DNA from 3 places in the Vibrio sp. QJM3NY_15 genome. Region 3 is predicted to be linked to each of the others. Evidence: predicted binding sites of a transcription regulator. Region 3 holds the regulator's gene; each other region holds the start of a gene.
The links. Region 3 encodes PurR, which represses purine synthesis genes. Its sites were predicted from a motif close to TNANGNAAACGTTTNCNTNA; they were not measured.
Positions count from the first base shown of each region.

Region 1 (8,420 bases), 380 kb from region 3:
TGAGTCCCGTTTTTGCTTCTGGTCTATCTCGTGTATCTGGTTTCGCAACTGAGTTGCTTAATTACATACGGATACAACTGATACTTTGGCTAGGCCACGTTATCAATCGATTGACCTGGGTATTGTGACTTTGCTGCGAGTTCCTCTGGTGCGAAGTCGTCAACGTTAATTGTGTACAGTCGGTGTTCTTCAGCGCTAACAAGCAACGCAGCTTCTTTATCATTTAGAATACCTTTCTCAAGTCCTAACTGAGCAACAAGGTCGAGTCTTAAGAAAGCGCGTTTTTGATGCGTTTCTTTGCAGACTTTGTCGAATAAAGGCTCTGCTTGCAGAATCACTTCAAGTGCTTTCTCGATCTTACCAACAGGGTTGTATTCCGTTGCTTCTAAGTATTGACCGCGGCCAATACGTGAACGAGTTTCACTTGGTGTCTGCAGTATGCTTGCTACTTGGCTATCCAGTTTGTCATTGGGTGCACGACGAATACGACCAAATGGCATCAGTACAACACGAAGTAGGCGTCCAATTACCGGGTTAGGGAAGTTTGCTAGGAATTCATCAATCGCGACTTCCGTTTGACGTAAGCTATCTTGCATACCCCAATGTACTAGCGGCAGATCCTCAGCGTGGCTGCCCTCACTTTCAAAACGCTTGAGTGTTGCAGATCCTAAGTACAGTTGGCTCAGGATATCACCCAGTCTTGCAGAAAGACGCTCTCTACGTTTCAAAGAACCGCCTAGAACTGCCATTGAAATATCAGACAGTAGCGCTAGGTTGGCACTGTAGCGGTTCAATTTTTGGTAGTAGCGCTGTGTTTGTTTGTCTGTTTTATTGGCTGGCGTTGGCGTATCAGAACCACGACCATCGGTTAAACCAAACCACAAACTGCGAACGAGGTTACTGAGTGTAAAGCTAACGTGTCCGGCTAACGCAGAATCAAATTTATCCAGTGCATCACTGCTTTCAGAATAAGCCGCTTCCATTTCGTTTAGAACATAAGGGTGACAACGAATCGCGCCTTGACCGTAGATGATCATTGAACGAGTCAGGATGTTTGCCCCTTCAACGGTAATCGCGATTGGCGAACCTTGGTAGCCACGCGCTAAGAAGTTTGATGGACCTAAGCAAATGCCTTTACCACCGACGATATCCATCGCATCGATGATGCTGCGTTGGCCACGGTGAGTACAATGGTATTTAACGATGGCAGAGATAACCGAAGGTTTTTCGCCAAGGTCGATACCTGCAACGGTTAGATTACTCGCTGCATCCATCACGTAAGCATTACCCGCTAGGCGTGCTAGTGGCTCTTCAACCCCTTCCATACGGCCAATTGGTTGTTTGAACTGACGACGAATGCGAGCGTAAGCGCCTGTTGCCAGTGCTGCTGACTTGATGCCACCTGTTGAGTTTGAAGGCAGCGTGATACCACGACCAACCGACAAACATTCAACCAGCATACGCCAGCCTTGGCCTGCCATTTTCTGGCCACCAATAATGAAATCGATTGGTACGAAGATGTCGTCGCCCTGAGTTGGACCGTTTTGGAATGGAACATTGAGTGGGAAATGGCGATTGCCAATCTCAACACCTTTTAAATCAGTTGGGATAAGCGCACAGGTGATACCAAGATCTTTTTGATCACCAAGCAGGCCATCCGGGTCACGCAGTTTAAACGCTAATCCCAAAACAGTCGCGACAGGCGCTAGGGTGATGTAACGCTTGTTCCAAGTTAGGCGCATGCCCAAGACTTCTTCACCTTCCCATTCGCCCTTACATACCACACCGTAATCCGGTATAGAGCCTGCGTCTGAGCCTGCTTCTGGACTGGTCAGTGCGAAACAAGGGATCTCTTTACCTTCAGCTAGGCGTGGCAGGTAATGGTTTCTTTGATCTTCAGTGCCGTAGTGCTGTAATAGCTCACCAGGGCCTAGTGAGTTAGGTACGCCAACTGTCGATGATAATACGCTCGAAACACCCGTTAGCTTCTGTAGAACCAAAGACTGGGCGTAAGCTGAGAATTCTAAACCGCCGTATTTCTTTTTGATGATCATGGCAAAGAACTTGTGGTCTTTTAGGAATTGCCATACTTCTGGTGGAAGATCCGCTAACTCATGCGTCACCTGGTAATCGTTCACCATTTCACAAACCTGATTTACAGGTCCGTCTAAAAAGGCTTGTTCAGCTTCAGAAAGTTTAGGGTCAGCAATGTCCTGAAGTTTCTTCCATTCTGGTTTGCCTTTGAACAGCTCAGCTTCCCACCATACGGTACCCGCTTCCAATGCTTCTTTTTCTGTCTGTGACATTGCAGGGAGTACTTTCTTAAACAAAGAAAGTGCTTTTTGGCTGATGATGGTTTGACGAATTGCAGGTACAGCAAGCATTGCAACGGCCAAGAGGTAACAAAGCCAGCCAGTGACAGCTAAGCCGCCAAACAATGTCAGTACAACCATTGAACCGGTTAATACGATTAAAGCACGTACCAGACTAACTCTATGGTAAAGGCAGACACCAAAGATGGTTGTCATGGCAAGTAGGGAGAGCAATATGTTCATGATCGATTTCCTTTTCAGAGATCACTTATCGTTATGATTTTAGGTAAGAGGTCTAACCAGTTAAGTGTAAACAAAATATTAAATATTTGTAAAACTCTAAATTGGGTAAAAAGTGATCTTAATAGAGTTAAAATTCTAATTGTGAGAGGTTGGTGGTGAATAATTGGACGGTTCTTCAGTGAGATATTAATTAAGGTGGCAATCTTTTGGCTTAAGTATCGACACTATTTCATGTTTGTGGGTAAACTCAGTGATAAAGAGGGAAAAACCCTCAGCTCTCATTTCACGTACTTTAAGTTGCGTAAAAAAATATAAGAGATAAGCCTTATGTACCAAGACCTAATCAAAAGTGAATTGAACGAAGCTGCTGACGTTCTTAACAAGTTTTTGAGTGATGATCATAATATCGCTCAGATCGAAGCTGCGGCAAAATTGATTGCTGACTCATTTAAACAAGAAGGCAAAGTGCTTTCTTGTGGTAACGGTGGTTCACACTGTGATGCGATGCACTTCGCGGAAGAGCTAACTGGCCGTTACCGTGAAAATCGCCCAGGCTACGCTGGTATTGCGATTTCAGATCCTAGCCACCTGTCTTGTGTAAGTAACGATTTTGGTTACGACCATGTCTTTTCTCGTTATGTAGAAGCCGTGGGTCGTAAAGGCGATGTGTTGTTTGGTTTGTCGACTTCAGGTAACTCTGCCAACATTTTGAAAGCGATTGAAGCTGCTCAAGCTAAAGGCATGAAGACGATTGCATTGACGGGTAAAGATGGCGGTAAAATGGCAGGTTGTGCTGATATCGAAATCCGAGTTCCGCATTTTGGTTACGCTGACCGCATCCAAGAGATTCACATTAAGATCATTCATATTGTGATTCAGCTTGTCGAAAAAGAAATGGAATAATAGTTTTACAGACATTTGGAGCCCAGCTTAGGCTCCATTGGTTTTAAAAGGGAGTAGATTAAACCATGTGTGAATTGCTCGGTATGAGCGCGAATGTGCCAACTGATATTTGTTTTAGTTTCACCGGCCTGATGCAGCGTGGAGGTAATACCGGACCACATCGTGATGGTTGGGGTATCACCTTTTATGAAGGGAAGGGCTTTCGAACGTTCAAAGATCCTAACCCTAGCTGTGAATCAAAGATTGCTGAGTTAGTTCAAAACTACCCAATTAAAAGCCAAGCTGTTGTCAGTCATATCCGTCAAGCCAATCGTGGTGGCGTTAATCTAGAAAATACTCACCCATTTACCCGTGAGCTATGGGGACGATACTGGACCTTCGCTCATAATGGCCAATTAACGGATTACGATGATCTGGTTAGTGGTCGTTTCAGACCTGTCGGCGAGACGGACAGTGAACTTTCTTTTTGTTGGTTAGTGAAACAACTAGAAGATCGTTTCCCTGAACCACCACAAGACATGGAAGGCATGTTTCGCTTTGTCGCGGAATGTTGTGACCAGTTGCGTGAGAAAGGTGTCTTTAACATGCTACTCAGTGATGGTGAGTACGTCATGACCTATTGTACGAATCACTTGTACTGGATAACAAGACGTGCACCTTTTGGTAATGCGAGCCTGATTGACGAAGATGTTGAGATAAACTTTCAAGAAGAGACCACGCCAAATGATGTGGTTACGGTCGTCGCAACGCAGCCTCTAACATGCAATGAAGAGTGGTTTAGAATGAAGCCAGGCGAATACGCACTGTTTCATTTTGGTGAGCTGATCGGCAATAACCATAAAGCGTTGGAAGATGTTGCTTATGCACCTAAAAAGGTTGCAAGCCAAGCACCGACAGAGCCATTGAGCTAAGTATTCCGAATAGTATTATTTTGAAACGCATAAAAGAAAGGCCGCTTACTGAACTAATGAATCAGTAAGCGGCCTTTTTATTTGGTTTAGTTTTAACGAATTACTCTTCTGCGTAACCGTGCTTGCCCAATGCCTTGCCGTCTAAGATAGCTTGTCCGTTTACCATAGATAAACGATCTTCCGCGAACCACTTGCAGACCAGAGGATAAATGCAATGCTCTTGGGTGAGTACTCGGCTCGCTAGCATGTCGGCATCATCACCTTCAAATACAGGTACCTTAGCTTGTAAGATAACAGGGCCACCGTCGAGCTCTTCGGTAACAAAGTGGACGCTGGTGCCATGCTCTTTGTCCTGAGCATCAATAGCACGCTGGTGGGTGTGCAGCCCCGGATACTTAGGTAACAGAGAAGGGTGGATATTGACCATTTTACCCGCATAATGACGAACAAACTCTGAACTCAAAATGCGCATATAGCCAGCGAGTACAATCAGGTCGGGTTGGTAAGCATCGATCTGAACCATCAATTCATGATCAAATTCTTCACGCGAATTAAATTCTTTTGGATTCACCGAATGAGCGTCAACACCTGCTGACTTTGCTCTCTCTAGACCAAAAGCCTCTGCTTTGTTTGAGAAAACGGCCTTAACAGAGGCGTCAATCGTGTGGCTCTCACAGGCATCCAAAATTGCCTGCAAGTTACTTCCGCTTCCTGAGACTAAAACGACGATGTTTTTCTTAGAGTGACTGTTATTCATAGAATGGCTGTTCTTCATAGAGTGGGTCATGCGATTGGTTAACGGGGAAGTTTATACCAATCACAGTAAGTAAGTGATCATAAATAGCGTAGGAAAAAGGCTTGAGAACAAGGCAGAGATTTTCGATAAGTAGTTATCCTACAATCAAAATTTCTAACGAGGTGATCGAGCATTTTAACAAGCTAGGATGACCAGTTATTTACTACGATTGGTATTTATATTACCTACATAAACTAAGGTTTTCTGCGGGCTAAATAGCAAAATGAGGACCATAGGTCCTCATTGATTAACTAAGTAAGCGAACGTGTCACTTATTTGATTTCAACTTGCTCTTCGCCTGCTTCAGCGTTTGCGATCTCACCGATAACCCAAGCGTTTTCGCCTTCTGCTTTCAGTAGTTCAACAGCAGCGTCTGCTTGATCTTTAGGTAGAGCAACAACTAGGCCTACACCACAGTTGAAAGTGCGGTACATTTCAAATGTCTCCACGTTACCTTTCTCTTGTAGCCAGTTGAAGATAGCAGGCCATTCCCAGCTCTTGCCATCAATGACTGCTTTAGTACCTTCAGGAAGTACGCGTGGGATGTTTTCCCAGAAACCACCACCCGTGATGTGCGAGATAGCATGAATGTCATGCTCTGCGATCATTTTAAGTGCTGATTTGATGTAAATCTTAGTCGGTTCTAGTAGGTGTTCACCGATAGTGCGACCTTCTAGCTCTTCACTCTTATCAGCACCAGAAACTTCTAGAACTTTACGAATTAAAGAGTAACCGTTTGAGTGTGGACCACTTGAGCCAACAGCGATAAGTGCGTCGCCTGCTGCTACTTTAGTACCGTCAATGATGTCAGCTTTTTCTACAACACCAACACAGAAGCCAGCTACATCGTAGTCGTCGCCTTCGTACATGCCCGGCATTTCAGCAGTTTCACCACCGATTAGCGCACAACCAGCTTGAACACAGCCTTCAGCAATACCAGAAACAACGTCTGCTGCTGTATCTACATCTAGCTTACCTGTTGCGTAGTAGTCTAGGAAGAATAGCGGCTCACCACCTTGAACGATTAGGTCGTTCACACACATTGCCACTAGGTCGATACCAATGGTGTCGTGTTTTTTCAGATCCAAAGCAAGGCGAAGTTTAGTACCAACACCATCAGTACCTGAAACAAGCACTGGCTCTTTGTATTTCGTTGGAAGTTCACATAGGGCGCCAAAGCCACCAATACCGCCCATTACTTCAGGGCGACGAGTGCGTTTAACAGCACCTTTAATACGGTCTACTAGTGCATTACCTGCGTCGATATCAACACCAGCGTCTTTGTAGCTTAGAGAAGAAGTATTACCACTCACGGGATAGTCCTCGAACTTAAGTTGGATGTGAAAACGGCGCTATTCTAACAGGGCTTGATTACCAAGAGCAAACGTTTGCGCGGTTTTTTTTATTAGAATAAAGATTCTGAAATAACCTTAGAGTTCGTGTATAATCTACAGGTTTGTTTAAATATTGCCGGAGTTGGAAATGAAAGTTGTTGAAGTGAAACACCCGCTAGTAAAACATAAAATTGGCCTGATGCGTGAAGGTGAGATTAGCACTAAGCGTTTTCGTGAGCTAGCGACAGAAGTGGGTAGCCTTCTAACATACGAAGCGACATCAGACTTTGAAACTGAGCGTGTAACTATTAATGGTTGGAACGGTCCAGTTGAAGTTGACCAAATTAAAGGTAAAAAAGTAACTGTAGTGCCAATCCTACGTGCTGGTCTAGGCATGATGGACGGCGTTCTTGAGCACATCCCAAGTGCACGTATCAGCGTTGTTGGTATCTACCGTGACGAAGAAACGCTTGAGCCAGTACCATACTTCAACAAGCTTGCATCTAACATCGACGAGCGTATTGCTTTAGTAGTAGATCCAATGCTTGCGACAGGTGGTTCTATGATCGCAACGATCGACCTGATGAAAGAGAAAGGTTGTAAGCACTTTAAGATTCTTGTGCTTGTAGCGGCTCCTGAAGGTATCGCAGCTCTAGAAAAAGCACACCCAGACGTTGAGCTTTACACTGCTGCAATCGATGAGAAGCTAAACGACAAGGGCTACATTGTACCTGGTCTTGGCGATGCTGGTGATAAGATCTTCGGTACTAAGTAATTCGGTTTCAGTTTAAGTTACGCTAAACCGTTTCTTAACTCGCTGAATTAGCCGTATTAATAAAAAGGGAGAGCATTCGATGCTCTCCCTTTTTTGATCTTGTTAGCTTGTGATGCCCTTTAATGAGGATCACAAGCCAACCCGTTAGTTGATGTACAGTTAGTCGATTTGCGCTTTGTCTACTACGGTGTTGTCACCTAGCTCTTCAGGAAGGACTAGGTTCAGTAGAATCGCCACGATACCGCATAAGCTTACGCCTTGTAGGCTAAAGTCACCGATGCCAAATGCCATGCCGCCAATACCGAATACTAGAGTAATACCGACAATCACAAGGTTACGTGATTTGTGTAGGTCAACTTTGCTCTGAATTAGGGTGTTCAGGCCTACTGTTGCGATTGAACCAAACAGTAGAATCATGATGCCGCCCATTACAGGAACTGGAATCGTTTGAAGTAGAGCACCTAACTTACCAACCAATGCTAGAACAATCGCTGTTACTGCTGCCCAAGTCATTATCACTGGGTTAAATGCTTTCGTCAGCATTACCGCACCTGTTACTTCACTGTAGGTTGTGTTTGGTGGCGCGCCCAGCATAGAAGCTGCAATAGTTGCCACACCGTCACCTGTAATAGTGCGGTGTAGACCTGGTTTCTTAAGGTAATCTTTGCCGGTTACGTTAGAGATAGCAAGCATGTCACCAACGTGCTCAACGGCAGGTGCAATTGCAACAAACACCATAAAGAAGATAGCGTTGATGTTGAATTCTGGCGCTGTGAAGTTAGGTAGAGCTAACCAAGCAGCTTGAGCGACAGGGGTAAAATCAACGACGCCGTATACTAAGCTTGTGATGTAACCCGCGACAATGCCACCAAAGATAGGCAGTAGCTTAAGGAAGCCTTTTGAGAATACACTGATGACAATCGTCACTAGCAATGAAATAGATGAAATCCACAATGCTGCGTCTGCATCGATAAGCTGAACTGCACCATCGCCTGTTTTACCTAGTGCCATGTTTACCGCAACAGGCGCAAGACCTAAACCGATCACCATGATTACAGGGCCAACCACGACGGGTGGAAGCAGTTTGTGGATGAAGGCTACACCACGTACCTTAATTAAGGCACCCATTAATACATACACAACACC
Region 1 covers NZ_CM173517.1:2,784,801-2,793,220, reverse strand. The annotation lists gene fadE (acyl-CoA dehydrogenase FadE) at 90-2,555, opposite strand; gene lpcA (D-sedoheptulose 7-phosphate isomerase) at 2,883-3,458, shown strand; gene AC3CKG_RS12390 (class II glutamine amidotransferase) at 3,524-4,369, shown strand; gene purN (phosphoribosylglycinamide formyltransferase) at 4,470-5,156, opposite strand; gene purM (phosphoribosylformylglycinamidine cyclo-ligase) at 5,438-6,478, opposite strand; gene upp (uracil phosphoribosyltransferase) at 6,648-7,274, shown strand; gene AC3CKG_RS12370 (uracil-xanthine permease family protein) at 7,434-8,420, opposite strand, start outside.
Region 1: purM (phosphoribosylformylglycinamidine cyclo-ligase) is a predicted target of PurR. The motif match lies at 6,542-6,561, and genes of this name have one in related genera.

Region 2 (8,420 bases), 880 kb from region 3:
GCCTGTCACGGTAGCGGCGAAGATACATCATATCCTTCGATTCCCAATTTGAAATGGCAAAACAAGGTTTACCTTACAGAACAGTTGTCGAACTTTAAGAGTGGTAAACGCAAAGACAAAACCATGTCTAAAGTAGCTCAACTTTTGTCTGAAGATGATATCGAGAAACTAGCCAACTACTTTTACACACTGAATCAAAAAGGGTCACCTCAATGAGTTTAGACAGAAGACAATTTCTTAAAGCTGCGCTTTCCGCTACTGCCGTTTCCGCATTGCCGGTTTCTTGGGTATTTGCGGCTAATCGACCTGAAGATTTGGCAGCACTCGATATCAACGCGTTAACGTGGGCAAAAGCCGAAGATCTTCCTGATTACTACACTGTTTTGAATACCAATCCTCTGAATGCCTACCCACCAGAAAGTATGCTTGCTCCAGCAGTCACACCTGCAGATGTCCCTTTTGTTCGATGGAATGGCTTGATGCCAGATTTTGCAGAAATGGATCCTGAGACTTGGACTTTTGAAGTGAAAGGCGAGTCAGTGAAAGAAAGTAAAACTTACACGCTTGCAGAGCTTAAATCCAAGTTTAAACATCATACTCAGAGCTTGGTGTTGGAGTGTGGTGGTAACAGTCGCAATAACTTCTATCCAAGTACCAAGGGGAACCAATGGAGTAACGCAGGCGTTTATTGTTCGCAATGGACTGGTGTCTTGCTCAGTGATGTTCTTAAAGATTGTGGCATTAAAGACGATGCGGTTTACGTAGGAAATCACGGCTTTGATAAACACTTAAGTGGTAAAGGCGAGGCCATCTCTCGCGGTGTACCTATTGCGGCTGCAATGAATGATAACGCATTGATTGCATGGGAAATGAATGGAGAGCCTATCCCATACCTTCATGGCTTCCCACTTCGAACTGTGTTTGGTGGGCGTCCAGCCTCGGTTTCTCAGAAGTGCACCACAGGCATTAGTATTCGTAATAAAATTCATGATGGCCACAAGATGGCTGCACCTGCTTATCAAGTGCCAAAACATCCGATAGCACCAGGCGAGAAAGTCGATAACAAAGACTTCCGAATCATTGAAGAGATGATCGTCAAATCGTTAATTACTTCACCAAAGAGCGGAACTGAGTTTTCGCTTGGTAAAAAAGTCACGGTCAGCGGTCATGCTTGGGCAGGGCTAAGAACCGTTGAGAAGCTGCAAGTGAGTTACGACTACGGTACCACTTGGCACGATGCGAAGCTTAATAGACCCGTCAATAAAGGCGCATGGCAGCAATGGGAGGCCGATTTAGACCTTCCAATGACGGGCTATTACGAGATTTGGGCAAAAGCGACGGACAGCGAAGGCGACAGCCAGCCCGTTGTGCAACCGCAATGGAATCCGAAAGGCTATTTGTTCAATGGTTGTCACCGTATTGCAGTCCGAGTGTCGTGATGAAGCAAATTAACGATAAGCCTCTTTATGATAATCCTACGCACGCCAACTCTGTTCACGCTCGGTTTACAGGCGTAAGCAAGCGTTCTTACCGGAAAGGCATAGTGAGAGCGGCATTGGTCTGTAGCCTGTTAACCTCGATGCTCGCACATGCCGATGAGATTCCAGAAAATCCAAAAGAGTATTACGGTGTAGACAAGACATCTGGCCTAATTATGGCTCCAGGCTGGGAAGTGGTGAATGGCCAGTGTAATGCGTGTCACACCAGCCTAATCGTGGCTCAAAACAGCGGCACTAGAGAGCAGTGGCGAGAGACGATTCAATGGATGGTTGATACTCAAGGCTTGTGGGACTTGTCTGATACGTGGGATCCAGTACTGGATTACCTGAGCACTTACTACCAAGACAAAGGCATCGACATGAACAAGTATCGTCGTAAGCCTATTGATAGTGCCTTGATGCCACCAATGCCGGGAGCGCATAAATGACGACAAATTCAATGACGTTCGTGTCTATATTTCTGGCGCCTGCGATTGCCGTTATGTTGCTTTCTGCATGCTCTGATGAACATTCTGAATCCCACACTAAGATAGCGCACAAAATGGAAGTGAAGGTCGAAGACGAAGAGATTTATATACCAAGTTTGGTTGCGGGCGAGAAACTAGCTCAGAACCTTTGTAGCCAGTGCCATGGCGATAAGATCATTCCTTTTGTGCAATCTTACCCAAACATAAAGGGACAAAAGGCGAGTTACATCCTTAAGCAATTACGTGATTTTAAAAGCGATGAACGCCAAGACTTATACATGCAGTCGGTAGTGAAATCTTTGTCAGATAGAGACTTACAAGACGCGGCTGCATTTTACAGCACGTTAAAACCCTTGGATTTGTATAACCGCTCTAAAGAGTATTATCACCAATAGTTTGGAACGGAGAGGTTGTGCCAGACAAGTGAACGATTTGCTTATCAAACAAGAATTAAAAAGGGCTGCGAGTGCAGCCCTTTTGGTGTCTATCGATATTATGCGGTTTGCGTTATGCCGCTTTAATGTGCGTTGTAATGTAAGGCTGCCATGCTTGTTGGTAAAGCTCTAGAGATTGGCGTCTTAGGCTGTTGATTTGTGCCGCTTCGATATCGTTAATCGGACGTTTTTCTGCAATCGCGTGACGCTCAATGCCTTGGATGATTTCGTAAAGCTCGTGTTCAGGACCACTTTTCACATCAGCGATAGCTCTCAAGTGAAGCTGAACTTCGGCAATAACATTGGTTTTAGGTAAACGAACCAAAAGGTTCAAATCACGGTAGCCAGAATCAGCCGGTGATTTGAATTTGTTTTTTACTTTTACCACATCCGCTTCGCGGCTTAGTGCTTCGTAAACTTCAACCAAGCTTTCAACATCGTTAGCGATGATGGTTGCACGGGCTAAGTCGGTAATTCTTGATACATCGCCATCTAACTCAAGGTCAATTTTCTCTTCTGCTCGTGCTTGAGATTTAACGCCAGCAAATAGGGCGTCTGAGTTAGTCAGTAGGGCGGTACTTTTACAGATGGTTTCTAGTTCAGCCTGAGCTTGATGAGCTTTGCTGTACAGAATATCGAAGTCGGTATAAGGCTGAGTCGGACGTGAGTCGAATGCTTTGATGCCGTATAAGCCGCTAAGGCTGTGGCGGAATACGTTTGATGAAACTTGGTTTTGCGCAGGAGTGCGCGATTGATCAGTTGAACTCGTTGAAACAGGTGCTGCTGCGAATGCAGGCGCTCGGCTCAATACTAGAAGCATTAGGGCCGTCGTACGGAGAAATACACTCATTCAAACTCCAAAATACAAGGTTACAAAAACGGGTAATCAAAAGGGGTAACCAGTAACGCATAAGAGTAAAAACAGCTTAACTACACTAACCAATCTCGCTATATATTAGATGGGGTTAGTTAAGACCGAAACCAACTCTAACGTTTAATATTGCTTTAAAATGTGAAGATATAGACAAATCATTTAAGCGTTTGTTCCCAAATTTTGAGAACTTTGAACCTCGGCAATCTTCTTTGTTAACTCGCGTCGTTTTCAAGTTTGAATCAAGCGAAGGTTGCTCTTACTTCTCTATACTGTACCCTTGCATTATGACTGTTTAACATGAACGAAAGATGAATAATCCTGAATTTTGGCACAATAAATGGGCAGCCAATCAAATTGGTTTCCACCTTGAAGATGTAAATCCACTTCTTATCGAGTTTTGGCAAAAGACCAACCCTAGTTACGACAAGAGTGTCTTCGTGCCTCTGTGTGGTAAGAGTGAAGATTTGATTTGGTTAGCGACCAAGCATGAAGAGGTTCAAGGTGTTGAGTTAAGCCAGATTGCGGTTCGCGCATTTTTCTCTGAGCACCTTTACACGCCGACAGTGACTCAAATCAGTGGCCAACATGAGCTTTATCAATTCGATGAGCTGAGTGTTTACACCGGTGACTACTTCACTGCGCCCATTCAGCCAGTTGACATCATTTATGATCGTGCTTCTTTGGTGGCTTTGCCTTCTGAAATTCGCGTGCAATATGTGGAACGTTTGAAGCAACTGTTAAAGCCAGGCGGCAAGATTTTATTAGTGACATTGGACTATGATCAAAGCGAAATGGCAGGGCCTCCGTTTAGCGTGCCTAAGCTAGAGATCGATCAGTTATTTGCAGGTTATAAGATCACTTTGTTGAATCAAGATATTGCAGACGATGAACACCCTAAGATTGCGAAGAAAGGCTTGTCGCGATTCAGTGAAGAAGTGTATTTGATTGAGTCTGACGCTTAAGCTGAGTTTGCTTTTAAGCCAACAGCCAAAACGAACAAAAAGACGGGCTCGATAGCCCGTCTTTTTTATTGTTCAGAATTGAATAGCTGGTTAGTAAATCACTTTTACTTTTGCAGCGCTTTCAATGGCGTCTTCTATTGCTGTTTCTGTGCTGTTGCGGCGAGTAAGCGCTACACCAAGACGACGGCGACCATCAATGTCAGGCTTACCAAACAGACGAACTTGTGTTTGTGGTGCATCTAGCGCTTCTGCAAGGCCTTCAAAACGGATGTTTGTCGATGTGCCTTGGCCTAAGATAACCGCTGATGCGCATGGGCCGTATTGCGTGATTGATTTGATCGGCATACCCGTAAAGGCGCGAACGTGCAGTGCGAATTCCGACGAGTCTTGAGACATCAAAGTAACCAAGCCTGTATCGTGTGGGCGAGGGGAGACTTCATTGAAGATTACGTGATCGCCTTTAACGAACAACTCAACACCGAAGATACCGTGACCACCTAGTGCGTTAACCACTTGTTCAGCCGTGTATTGCGCCGCTTTAAGTGCGTTGTCTGACATGACTTGTGGTTGCCATGATTCACGGTAATCACCGTCTTCTTGGCGGTGACCGATTGGTGCACAGAAATGAACGCCGTCGACTGCACGAACGGTAAGTAGTGTGATTTCGTAATCAAAGTCGATGAAGCCTTCAACGATCACACGGCCCGCGCCAGTACGACCACCTTCTTGTGCGTAGTCCCAAGATTTTTGGATGTCTTCTTGTGTTTTGATAACACTTTGACCTTTACCTGATGAACTCATTACTGGTTTCACAACACAAGGCATACCTACGAATTCAACAGCGGATGAGAAATCTTCGAAGGTGTCTGCGAAGCGGTAAGGGGACGTGCTCAGTTTCAACTCTTCTGCCGCTAGACGACGGATACCTTCGCGGTTCATGGTTAGCTTGGTTGCATTCGCAGTTGGAACGACATTCAAACCTTGTGCTTCTAGCTCAACTAACTTGCTGGTGGCAATAGCTTCGATTTCAGGAACCACGTAATCAGGTTTTTCTCGTTCGATGATAGCTTGAAGTGCATCACCATCTAACATGTCTAGTACATGGCTACGATGTGCGACTTGCATCGCTGGTGCGTCTGCATAGCGGTCACATGCAATAACTTCTAAACCTAAACGTTGGCACTCAATAGCAACTTCTTTACCCAGTTCACCTGAACCTAATAGAAGTACACGAGTAGCATTTTCACGAGTAGCGGTACCAAACATAGAAATTCCTTCCGATCTTTTGAACGATTGATTGAAAACGGGGTGATCATACTTATTTGAAGAATAAAAGCAAACGTTTGCGTGACTTGTGGCGTGAATTAGAAGCATAAAAAAAGCAGCCCTGTAAAATAGGGCTGCTTATTTAAAATATTGTTAACTACATGTACTTAAATTGCTAAGTAAGTCACTGGAATGTCGGGGTTAATCGCTTCCAACGTCGATTGAGTATCCGCTAAGTGGCTAATGCTGCCATCCGCGATTTCAACCAAGGCTGCGTTTTCAATCTGTTCGAAATCGAAGCCAGCCAATTTCAGTTGCACAAGTGCGACTTGTAGTGGCGGTAGGCTAGGGTTGAATGCTGCATTTTCTGCGTATGCACCCGTAAAGATTTCGCCAGTTGTTAGCTGTAGTGAAACGCCGCTTAGATTTTTAGTATATGGCGCATGGCTACGGTTTAATGCTGCTAGTGCGCTTACCACAACAGGGCTAGTTTCTTCTGACGTGTACTGGTGATCCAGCTTAGTCATTAGGCCAGTAGTAATACCCAAATCAGCAGGGCCGAAAGAGTCAGGTAGGTATTCTTGCAGTGACATTTCATCACGCTGTGGTAATTGAACTTTAAGTTCTTTTGCCGTCGTCAGTTCGTTCATGAATTGGCGACAGTGACCACAAGGGCTGAAGTTGATCGTGATATCAGAAAGGCCTTCTTCACCCTTCATCCATGCATGGCTGATGGCTGATTGTTCAGCATGAACCGTTTGACCAAGTTGTGCACCGGCAATTTCCAAATTTGCACCGAAGTACAAGCGACCAGATAGGCCACGCACGATAGCACCAACATAGAATTCAGAAAGCGGCGCATAAGAGTATGCTGCTGCGATTGGCAGTAAAGCTAGGCGAGCTTCTTTATCAGAAAGGCCGCTTGCATCCAACAAGCATTGAAACTGCTCTTTAGAGATAGTGGCGTCAAAGTTGTCTGCTAATACGATGTCACTCAAAAGCGCTTTCATTGATGTTGGAGCACTTTCCAGCGCCAGGGTAATACGACTGTTCATGTTGAATCCTTAATTGACCTTAGGCTTTAATTCTATGCAATACTCAGAATCTTTCTGTGATGGTGATCACCATTGCATTGTTGTTGTTACATTGGTTTGCATAATTAGAGTGAGGTCACAGATGAAATCGATTGCAACGACAAAAACTACCATTGATATCGCACTTATTGCTTGAAATTGAGTTTGGTTTGTCACGTATTGATGAATAAATGAGAGAAAAAAGCCCAAGCTATCACTGAAATAATCAGGTTGTGCTTGGGCTTATTTATATCTGTAACGCTTAAAAGTCGCGAACCAGTGAGTTTAGTTATTTACCAACTCATCTATTAGAGCGCTTATAAGTACAAACTGTAATCAAAGTGGTTAAGAATAGAACCAAACCACGAGTGAAAATATACTTGGTGCAATGATTGAGGTGATAACCCCACAAAGAACCAATGCCAACGAACTGAATGCGGCATCTTCTTGATTCTTTTCAGCACATGTCGCAGTGCCTAATGCGTGAGATACCGTCCCCATGGTTAACCCTCTGGCGATTGGGCTCTTAATACCAATCAGGTTATAGATTGGGTAAGCAAAAATTGCCCCAAACAGACCAACAATCAAAACCAGAATCGCAGCAATAGCCGCTTCACCACCTAAATGGCTCGAGACTTCCATTGCGATAGGTGTAGTGACCGATTTACCCAGCAGGCTGGCAATTAGGCTCAGATCTGCTTTAAAGGCGACCGCAATCAATGCAGTTGTTGTCATCGACATCACACTGCCCAGCGTGCAAGCAAAGGTGATGATGCGCCAGTTCGCTCGAATTTGAGGTAACTGTTCATATAGCGGATAAGCAAGCGCCACAACCGCAGGCTGAAGCATGTAAGTAATCCAAGTGTTGTCTGCGTAGTAGGTCTCGAAAGGGACCTTGAAGAACAACAGAATAGGAATAATGATGCCAATGCTGATCAGTAAAGGGTTGCACAGCGGTGAGTTCACTTTCTGGCTTACCCAGCGAGCAAACAGGAACACTACAATAGTGAGTAGAATCCACATGATTATTTACCTCTCGAAAGCAAGCGGTCTAAGAACCATGATAGAGACACCAATACGATCAGCGTTCCACCAACTGCACTTGCCATGATTGGCAAAGCATTGGCGATAAGCATGTCGAAGTGATCCATTAATCCAACACTGATTGGGACGAACAATAAGATCATCAAACGAATAATCAGACTGGCACCGGGCTGTACCCAATGTGAAGGGACGATACCTATCACCATGGCAGTAAATAGGATCAACATGCCAAAGATACTGCCTGGGATAGAGGTCTCTAGATATTGTTGTAACGCGTTGCCTGCAGTGAGAGCACCTATGATTAAGGTGAAGGAGATTAAGCAGTAAACGAGTTTGATCAATCTTTCTTTCAAAGTGTCACATCTCTTGATAATGAATTAACTAGCTAACTTTTCTACGTACTGATAAACCGCTTTTAAGATAGCCATTTTCTTCTCGTCGCTTTCGTGTTCATGCGCGAGGTTTTCGAGGTTCAACATATAATCCTCTAAACGACTCTCATAATACTCACGACAGTGGTTAGCCCATTTCAGTTGTTCAGCTTCGTCTAGCGTCCATGGGAAATGGCGAGCGCGGTAACGGAACAACAAAGGCTTAATACGTTCGTCACTAAAAGTGATGTCCAGTGCTGCCAAGTTATTTGGGTCAGTTTCGCGAATGATGTTCATCGCGGTCTTGTCAGCTGGTGAAAAGAAGCCGTCGTAAAGGTGTGTGTCTACGTCATTGCTTTTCTCGTATTCACGCTCTTGTGAATATAAACCGATCAGCTTTTCACGGATCTCTGGATGTTCACGTAATAGG
Region 2 covers NZ_CM173517.1:1,533,834-1,542,253, forward strand. The annotation lists gene AC3CKG_RS06850 (c-type cytochrome) at 1-216, shown strand, start outside; gene AC3CKG_RS06855 (sulfite oxidase) at 213-1,439, shown strand; gene AC3CKG_RS06860 (cytochrome C) at 1,439-1,927, shown strand; gene AC3CKG_RS06865 (c-type cytochrome) at 1,924-2,361, shown strand; gene AC3CKG_RS06870 (RelA/SpoT domain-containing protein) at 2,474-3,250, opposite strand; gene AC3CKG_RS06875 (thiopurine S-methyltransferase) at 3,583-4,236, shown strand; gene purT (formate-dependent phosphoribosylglycinamide formyltransferase) at 4,327-5,502, opposite strand; gene cdd (cytidine deaminase) at 5,670-6,557, opposite strand; gene AC3CKG_RS06890 (LrgB family protein) at 6,921-7,598, opposite strand; gene AC3CKG_RS06895 (CidA/LrgA family protein) at 7,601-7,972, opposite strand; gene sbcB (exodeoxyribonuclease I) at 7,997-8,420, opposite strand, start outside.
Region 2: purT (formate-dependent phosphoribosylglycinamide formyltransferase) is a predicted target of PurR. The motif match lies at 5,568-5,587, and genes of this name have one in related genera.

Region 3 (8,420 bases):
ATCTTGGCTACCGAGCTGGATCATTGGCCTCACACCGCTTATCAAGTTAAGAAATTGAGTGTCGAAGGTGTTCAAGTTTTTGGTATTGAATGTGCCAAGTATTTCGATCGCCCTGAAATGTACGCTGAAAATAATCACGCTTATGCCGATAACGGAGAGCGTTTCTCGTTCTTTAGTGCTGCGTGTTTGGATATGCTTCCTAAACTTGGCTTTCAGCCCGATATCGTTCATGCCAATGATTGGCATACGGGTTTTGTTCCCTTCTTGCTTAAGTCTCGTTATCAACAACACGACTTTTTTAAAAATACACGCAGCGTAATCTCGATTCACAATGCGGTTTTTAAAGGCGTGTTTTCTTACGAAGAGTTGCAGTCTTTGCCTGAAATGCACAGCCATAATGTTCCGGAAGCTGCCGTAAGTGATACTCACGTGACGATGCTGAAAGCGGGTGTATTGTGTGCAGATAAAGTGAATGCAGTTAGTCCAACTTATGCACAAGAGCTGAAGACGGAATTAGGTAGCCATGGTATGGCAGCTGAATTCCAACACAGATCTAACGACCTGTTTGGTATTCTGAATGGCTGTGATTACGGTGCCTGGAATCCGGAAACGGATGCTTTCCTGCCTCGCAAATACAAAGCGACCAAACACAGCATGGTTCGCGGAAAATCAGCTTGTAAGCAAAAATTGCAACAAGATGTTGGCCTGCCAGTCACCGATTGTGCGGTTTATGGCATGGTTTGTCGTCTGACTAATCAGAAAGGTGTTCACTATTTATTGCCTGTCATCGAACAGTTCTTGAAGAACGACTTGCAGATTGTGATTGTGGGTACTGGTGATCCGGTTTTAGCGAGTCAGTTGAAAGAGCTATCGGCACTTCATTCAGACAAATTCTCGTTTGTAGAAGCTTACAATAACGAACTTGCTCATTTAGTTGAAGCCGGTTCTGATTTCTTCTTGATGCCTTCTGAATTTGAGCCTTGTGGCTTAAACCAAATCTACAGCATGGCTTACGGTACTTTACCAATTGTTCGATCTGTAGGTGGCTTAAAAGACAGCGTAAATGATTACGATCAGGATCCTGAGATCGCTACTGGGTTTGCTTTTGATGAACCGACACCACAAGCGTTATTGGCTGTGTTACATCGCTCATTACTGCTTTACGCACAAAACCCATCTGAAATTAAGCGTGTTCAGCTTTATGCCATGCAGCAAGATTTTAGTTGGGAAGATGCGGCTAAAGAATATCTTGCGATGTACCATTCGGCACTTTAACTCGCTGAAATAGTTTTAAAATTAAGTTGACAGCTAGTAATCGTTTGTAATGAAAGAAGGCGCTCTGAGACTAGAGTGCCTTTTTGTTTTCTGGTCAGATCACATCACGTTTACGCAGACAAAACTTGCAAACTCATTTTAGTTAGGTAGAAAAGGAGGGTAGGTATTCACATGACTAATAGTAGGTTTGACACTATTATCACTTAATCTGCTCAATAGCGTGATATCCTTAGCCATCGCCTCACCATGAGGCATAGCTCCATTATTATAATTAAAGCGATAGGTATGTCTGAGAGTTTATTATTTCATAAAACATTTACTCACCCTACGAGCGATGAATGGGTTGTGTTTGTGCATGGCGCGGGGGGCAGCTCCTCAATCTGGTTCAAACAGATCAAAGCGTATAAACAACATTTCAACTTGCTTCTCATTGATCTGAGAGGGCACGGTAAGTCAGACAATATACTTAAAGGCCTGATTACGAACCGCTATACGTTCAAATCGGTCACGCTCGATATCCTTAAAGTACTTGATCATCTAAAAATCCGTTCAGCGCATTTCGTTGGTATGTCTCTCGGGACGATTATTGTTCGCAACGTAGCGGAATTAGCTGCAGGGCGTGTGCGTTCAATGGTACTCGGTGGTGCCGTGACTAAGCTTAATACTCGCTCTCAAGTACTAATAAAGCTGGGTAATTTAAGCAAGCACATCATTCCATACATGTGGCTATACAGCCTTTTTGCTTATGTTGTTATGCCGCAGAAAAGCCAAAAAGAATCTCGTCATCTATTTATCCGTGAAGCCAAAAAACTGTGTCAAAAAGAATTTAAACGTTGGTTCATCCTAACCGCTGATGTGAATCCTCTTATGAAGTACTTCAAAGATAGAGAGTTGCCGATCCCGACTCTTTATTTGATGGGAGAACGTGACTACATGTTCATCAAGCCCGTAAAAGAGATGGTTGAAGCGCACGAGTCGAGTGAGTTAGTGGAAATAGCGAATTGCGGACATGTGTGTAATGTTGAAAACCCTGAAGAGTTCAACCAACGTTCTATCGCGTTTATTCAAAAACAAATCCAGTGATTATCTTGGTTCGCTATCAGAACTAATAAATCGAATTAAATAAAAACGGGAAGCTAATATTAGCTTCCCGTTTTTATTTTAAGGGAGGAGTATCGATGGTTTGTTACTTGGACGCTTACTCTGGAGAAGCAGCACCACATTGCCAACAAGAACCGAATTGCGCTTCATTGACTTCATGGCACTCACCGCAACGCCACTCTTCATAGATGATCGAATCTTGCTGTTTTTGGTAGTCATTGACTATCTTACGGGCTTTACTGGCTAATTCTGGCTCATATAACCATACGTAAGGGTCAGTTTCCTCAGTGAATGGGATTTCCCCTTTCAAACCGAACAAGCCCTCACCACGGACTTCACACGCAATATTCTCACTTTCTAACAATCCACAGATGATATGGGCTTCTGTAGGATTCGATGCACTGAAGATTTTCATTGAAATAGAACCTTATTCGGCTTTGGCTTTTAGTCAGCTATATACGTTATTCCGCTATACACGTTAGTCAGCCACAGGTGCTGAGCGAAACTTACTCATCAACCATTTAGCAATAATTGGGAATACCCCCAACAAGGCAAATGACAATAGTACTGAAGGAGATACGATACCCGAAAGTGAATCAATTTCTGCGAGTTGAGTACCAGCATTCAAGAAAACCGCAGTACCTGGCAACATCCCTATTTGGCTTGTGATGTAGTAACGAGTTACCGACATTGGGGTTAACCCCATTAACAGGTTGATAAGGAAAAATGGGAAGACAGGAATCAGACGTAGAGAGAATAAGTAAAATGCCCCGTCTTTTTCAACGCCCTTGTTAATGGTTGCTAACTTGTCACCAAACTTAGTTTGGATCCAGTCACGTAACAGGTAACGGCTACTTAAGAAGGCGAGGGTTGCACCAATAGCACTTGCAAAAGATACCAGCAGTAAACTGTTCCAGAAACCAAACAAGGCAGCGCCTAACAGCGTAACAACCGCAGCGCCTGGAATTGAGAAAGCCGTAATCATGACATAGGCGACGAAGTAAATCGCAGCAGCAGCAATAAAATTGCTCTCGATGTAGTCATTCAAAACAGCTTGTTGAGCTTTCGCATTCTCAAGTGTTAGGTATTGGCCGAAATTGACGCCTAACAGGATGATGGTTACGACCAATACGATACCCAATATCATTTTATTACTCATTGATACTTCCTCTAATTTTTCAATGCATACAATTAGTATAGATAGACAGGCAAAGCATAGATTAACTTTCAACAGATATAAAAAAACTGTCAGTTTGCTTTTGATTGCTGACCATTTTTATAAATACATCTGACTACTTCACCTTGAATGGGCCGATGACAGATAGGTTCGACGTTAAACACATGTTAGATCTGATGTGTTTTTCTTTCTAAGGTAGGAGGTTGTTTTGCTTGAACAAATTCTATTTAATAAATTTTAAGGCTATAAAAAGTGACAGGAATTTGAAATACATTTGGTCTTGGTACGTTCTATATACGTAACAATCGAGACGTAAAGGTTGTTCCGATAATGATTCAGGCATAAAACTAAGGAGTTAGCTATGAAATTTTTATCATTGATTACTGTTATTGCGACTGCAGGTCTTATCTCTTTTCAAGCAACAGGTGCTGGTGTTTACCACCGGGTTGCCGCTGAGTCAAAAATATTCAAAGGTGAAACAGTATCTACTGAAAACCAAGCCTATGAAGACGGAAAGAAAATATGGCAAGATTTGAATACTAAAGAATCTTTTGAGCTTAGTCGCATTCTTCCTCAAGCTTCTGAAAAGGTAGACGTGAGATCTTTTGAAATCAAGAATGGTTCTATTAAAGTCAAAGAGATTATGGATTCTTCAGGAACCATCAATTTTGTACCCATGGTAAAAGTTGATTACAAATATTATTACCGTCCATCTTTTTAGCCAGTCCAGTGCTAGCTCTCTAGCTTAAAGGAGAGCTACTTTTTTTGTATAAAAAAAGCCGCAAGAATGCGGCTTAGTTATGTAGATAGTTTGAACTGACAATATTAATTGACGCGACTGATAAGCTCTTCACGACGTTGCTGCGGTATAACAGACCAATGAGTACCATTGATCGCACCTTCTAGCGCCCAAAGCAGCTCAATGCTGACAGAGGAAGCATGTGATTCCTTGATGGCGTTAAATGCGTTTACAGAGCCAGATTCATATAAACATTCTACAGAATCGATCCCGGCCTTTTTTAACATACGCTCGGTAGCGAGTCGAAGGTTAGGGAGGTCCTTTAATCGAGTTGGCTTAGCAGAAGATTGCTCAGCTTTCTCTTCTTTAGCAAACCCCAAAGACGTCGTAGCAAGCTGCAAGATTTTTTCTTGGTCTTGCCACAAGCCTTCCGGCAATGCGAAATACTTTGTGACGACAGGGAAACCACGTTTTTTGTAGACGTATGGTCGAAACCCTTGTTGCTCGAATTGCTTTGTTGTGTCTTTGTCCGCTCTTATGTGCAACTGGTCGTTAACAACCAGAGCAAACATCGTGTCATCAGCAAAAAGCCCGAATCCACCAAACATTGAGCGTGACTTTATTTTTCCTAGGGGCTCAAATAATTTCATTGAGTCCTTTAGTATCGGTTTATCCATGTTATCTATCTCGGTGTATTTGAACTACGCCACCAAATAAGCAGGTCCGAGAGATTAGCAAAATGTTGCAATTAAATTGTCAATAAGCCGTAAATTACTAAATTGTTAGTAATTACCGCATTTTGCCATCGGTAACCCCGCTACCATACCAACGAGTGGTTTAGGCCGGAAGCTTTGCGTCTCACTCTTTCGAGTGGTTTGCCCTGTGCGTGACTGACTGAATAGAATAAAGTTTTTGTTGAATGAGGCTCACACCTGATATTTCAAAATGTGATATTGCTTCAATTAATGATCTTGGTGTTATGCAACTGGGTTTATTTTATCTGCTTATAAAAAAAGCGCACTCAAAGGTGCGCTTAATGAAATTAAACTCGATTTATCAATTAATTTAACGTTTTAACCGTGCTTCGCTCAACAATTTCTGGGTGCATTTCGAAGACACGTTTTTCATGATCTTTATCTTTAATGCGTTCCAACAAAATTTCGAATGCATTTTTACCAACACGACGCTTAGGTTGGTGAACCGTCGTCAATGGTGGAGAGAAGTATTCCGCAAGTTCAATGTTGTCGTAACCGATAACCGAAATATCTTCAGGAATACGAATACCTTGCTGCTGCAGGCGACTCATTAGGCCAAGTGCCATTGTGTCGTTAAAACAGAACACTGCGGTAGGGCGATCTTCCATCTGAGCAATTTTATCAGCCGCAAGTACAGCGGTATCACACTCAAAGTTACCTTCAATGATGAGCTTTTCGTCGGTTGCCACCTTCGCTTCATTGAGTGCGCGTTTGTAACCCGCGATGCGTTCTACACATGCTGCTTTGTCTAAGTGGCCACTTAAACAAGCAATCTTTGTGTGACCACGTTCTAGCAAGTACTTGGTTGCTAGATAGCCGCCTTCTTCAGAGTTGTCGATGATCTTATCAGCCTGAGAGGTTTCTGGGCCCCAATCCATGACAACTTTTGGGATATCAGCATGGCGATCTAACATGCCACGAAGTTCTTCTGTTAAGTCAGAACACATAACCAAGATGCCATCTACACGTTTTTCTGCAAGCATTCGAATGTAGTCACGTTGCTTCTCATAGATACCACCCGTGTTACACAGAATCAAAGTGTAACCTTGACGGTAGCAGTAGCTTTCAACACCATCGATTACTTCAGAGAAGAAGAGGTTTGTTGATTGAGTCACTAGCATGCCGATAGTGCGTGTTGAATTGCATTTCAAGCTACGCGCTACAGCACTTGGTGCGTAGTTTAACTCGTCTACGGCTTTATTTACTTTCTCTTGAGTCGCTTCTGCAACAAAACGTGTTTTGTTGATTACGTGAGAAACGGTGGTAGTTGATACGCCTGCTAAGCGAGCGACATCTTTTATAGTGGCCATGGTTTTATCCTATTAGAAGCTACTTTCCCAAAGTACGGAATAAAGTAGCCGTTAAGCTACCTAACTAAGAGCTTAAATTTGTAGGGCTCTTTGGGGTACTAAAGTGCTAAAAAACAAAAAACCGCTATTGAGCGGCTTGTCTTAACACCGAAATGCTCTGAACTTAAATAAGCATAGCATTTCGTGAATGTTTCATATTTTATCGTTTGCGGTCACAATTTTAGACTGACTAGAAATTACTCGCAATAAAATTCACCCAGAAATCTGGGTGAATTGTCACATTCTATTGAATTTGTTTACTTAATCATCAGCGAATCTTATTCACCCGCTAAATACTGAGTGTCCAGATTACAGAAGGCCACGAGAAGAGTTGCCACAGATGCATAGAAACCGAATGAATCGATCTCACAACATTTAACGTTGAACTTTGGTACCCAAGTAAGGACTTGATGTTCAATAAATTGCTGTTGAACAGTGAACGATTTTTCTAATTCTTCTTCAAGCTCAGTGTCATTTGAACGGATGATGAGATTGCCAAGGAAATCAAGTTCGATAGCAATGTGGTCTGCTGGCTCTTTCAGATCTTGGTTAACTACCAAGTTGTGCTTAGCCATGATCTCTTCCATGTCTTTAGCTGGCTTGTCGTTTAATAGACCCGTTTCGCCGATATACATTGAAGCGTAAGGTAGAGCACCATGTTTATCTGTCTTTAAAAATAGATCGCAAAAGTCAGCAGACAGCTCTAGTTGGGCATCTTCACGTGTTTGTAGACGGTTCAATGCGTCTACCAGTTTATCAATCGCAGGCTTGAGTGTTTCGTTTTCGCCTAAACCAGTCAGGAAAGAACGGATCTCAACAGAGTGGTAGTGGTCGAGTTCTTCTTGTGTGAGCTCTTTAGCGAACAAGCTTGATAGCCACCAATAGATTTCAGCTCTTTGTTCGTTGAATGCTTTCGTATCTTTCATTTCATAGATCCTGATTTAGTCTTGTGATGTTTATATACCCAAGCATCGCGAAGTCATTTGGGTATAAGCACACCAAGGCTCAATAACAAGGTTATTTGCTAAACGCAAAGTGACTCGTTAGTCGTAATGCCTATATTGAATTGCGATGGACGATAAATAGCAAGGTTTTAGATTGTCTTGTATCAAAAAATATTCATGTTTCTCGCTTTTATCTGCTGTACCACTAGAATTGTTACTAGTTATGAATAGAATGGTTACTGAAACTATTAAATAAGAAAAGTGGTGTAGATGAGCTATCACGTATTAGTCGTAGAAGATGATGTGGTAACCCGAAGTAAGCTGGTTGGATATTTCCAGAACGAAGGTTACACAGTGAGCGAAGCGGAAAGCGGCGCTCAGATGAGAAACGTGTTGGAAGAAAACAACGTTGATCTCATTATGCTAGACATCAACTTACCAGGCGAAGATGGATTGATGCTAACTCGCGAATTACGCAGTCAATCGGACATTGGGATTATTTTAGTTACTGGACGCACGGATAGCATCGACAAAATTGTAGGCCTAGAAATGGGCGCAGACGATTATGTTACTAAACCCTTCGAACTTCGCGAGTTATTAGTTCGAGTTAAAAACTTACTTTGGCGTATTGCTGCGGCTCGCAAAACCGCGGTTGGTACGGCAGTTGAAGCTGAAGACGAATCTGTGGTTCGTTTTGGTGAGTGGACGTTTGATATCCCTCGTCGTGCTTTAAGTAAAAACGGTGAGCCAGTTAAGCTGACTAAAGCAGAATATGAGCTGCTCGTTGCGCTTTCGTCTTACCCTAACCAAGTGTTAAGTCGTGAACGTATTTTGAACATGATCAGCCACCGAGTGGATGCTCCAAACGATCGAACCATCGACGTGTTAATCCGTCGCATGCGTGCGAAGATGGAGTTTGACCCTAAGAACCCACAAATCTTTGTGACGGTTCACGGTGAAGGTTACATGTTTGCTGGTGACTGATTCTCTTCGGGAGTTCTAGTCAGCAACAAAATTTGAACGTAAAAAAGCCGAGGTATCATTGATGCCTCGGCTTTTTATTACTTGGTTTTTACCGTT
Region 3 covers NZ_CM173517.1:2,409,357-2,417,776, reverse strand. The annotation lists gene glgA (glycogen synthase GlgA) at 1-1,275, shown strand, start outside; gene AC3CKG_RS10760 (alpha/beta fold hydrolase) at 1,561-2,358, shown strand; gene AC3CKG_RS10755 (putative signal transducing protein) at 2,474-2,791, opposite strand; gene AC3CKG_RS10750 (TVP38/TMEM64 family protein) at 2,855-3,535, opposite strand; gene AC3CKG_RS10745 (DUF3316 domain-containing protein) at 3,915-4,274, shown strand; gene AC3CKG_RS10740 (TfoX/Sxy family DNA transformation protein) at 4,379-4,969, opposite strand; cyclic di-GMP riboswitch class I at 5,097-5,182, opposite strand; gene purR (HTH-type transcriptional repressor PurR) at 5,353-6,357, opposite strand; gene torD (molecular chaperone TorD) at 6,675-7,322, opposite strand; gene torR (two-component system response regulator TorR) at 7,611-8,324, shown strand.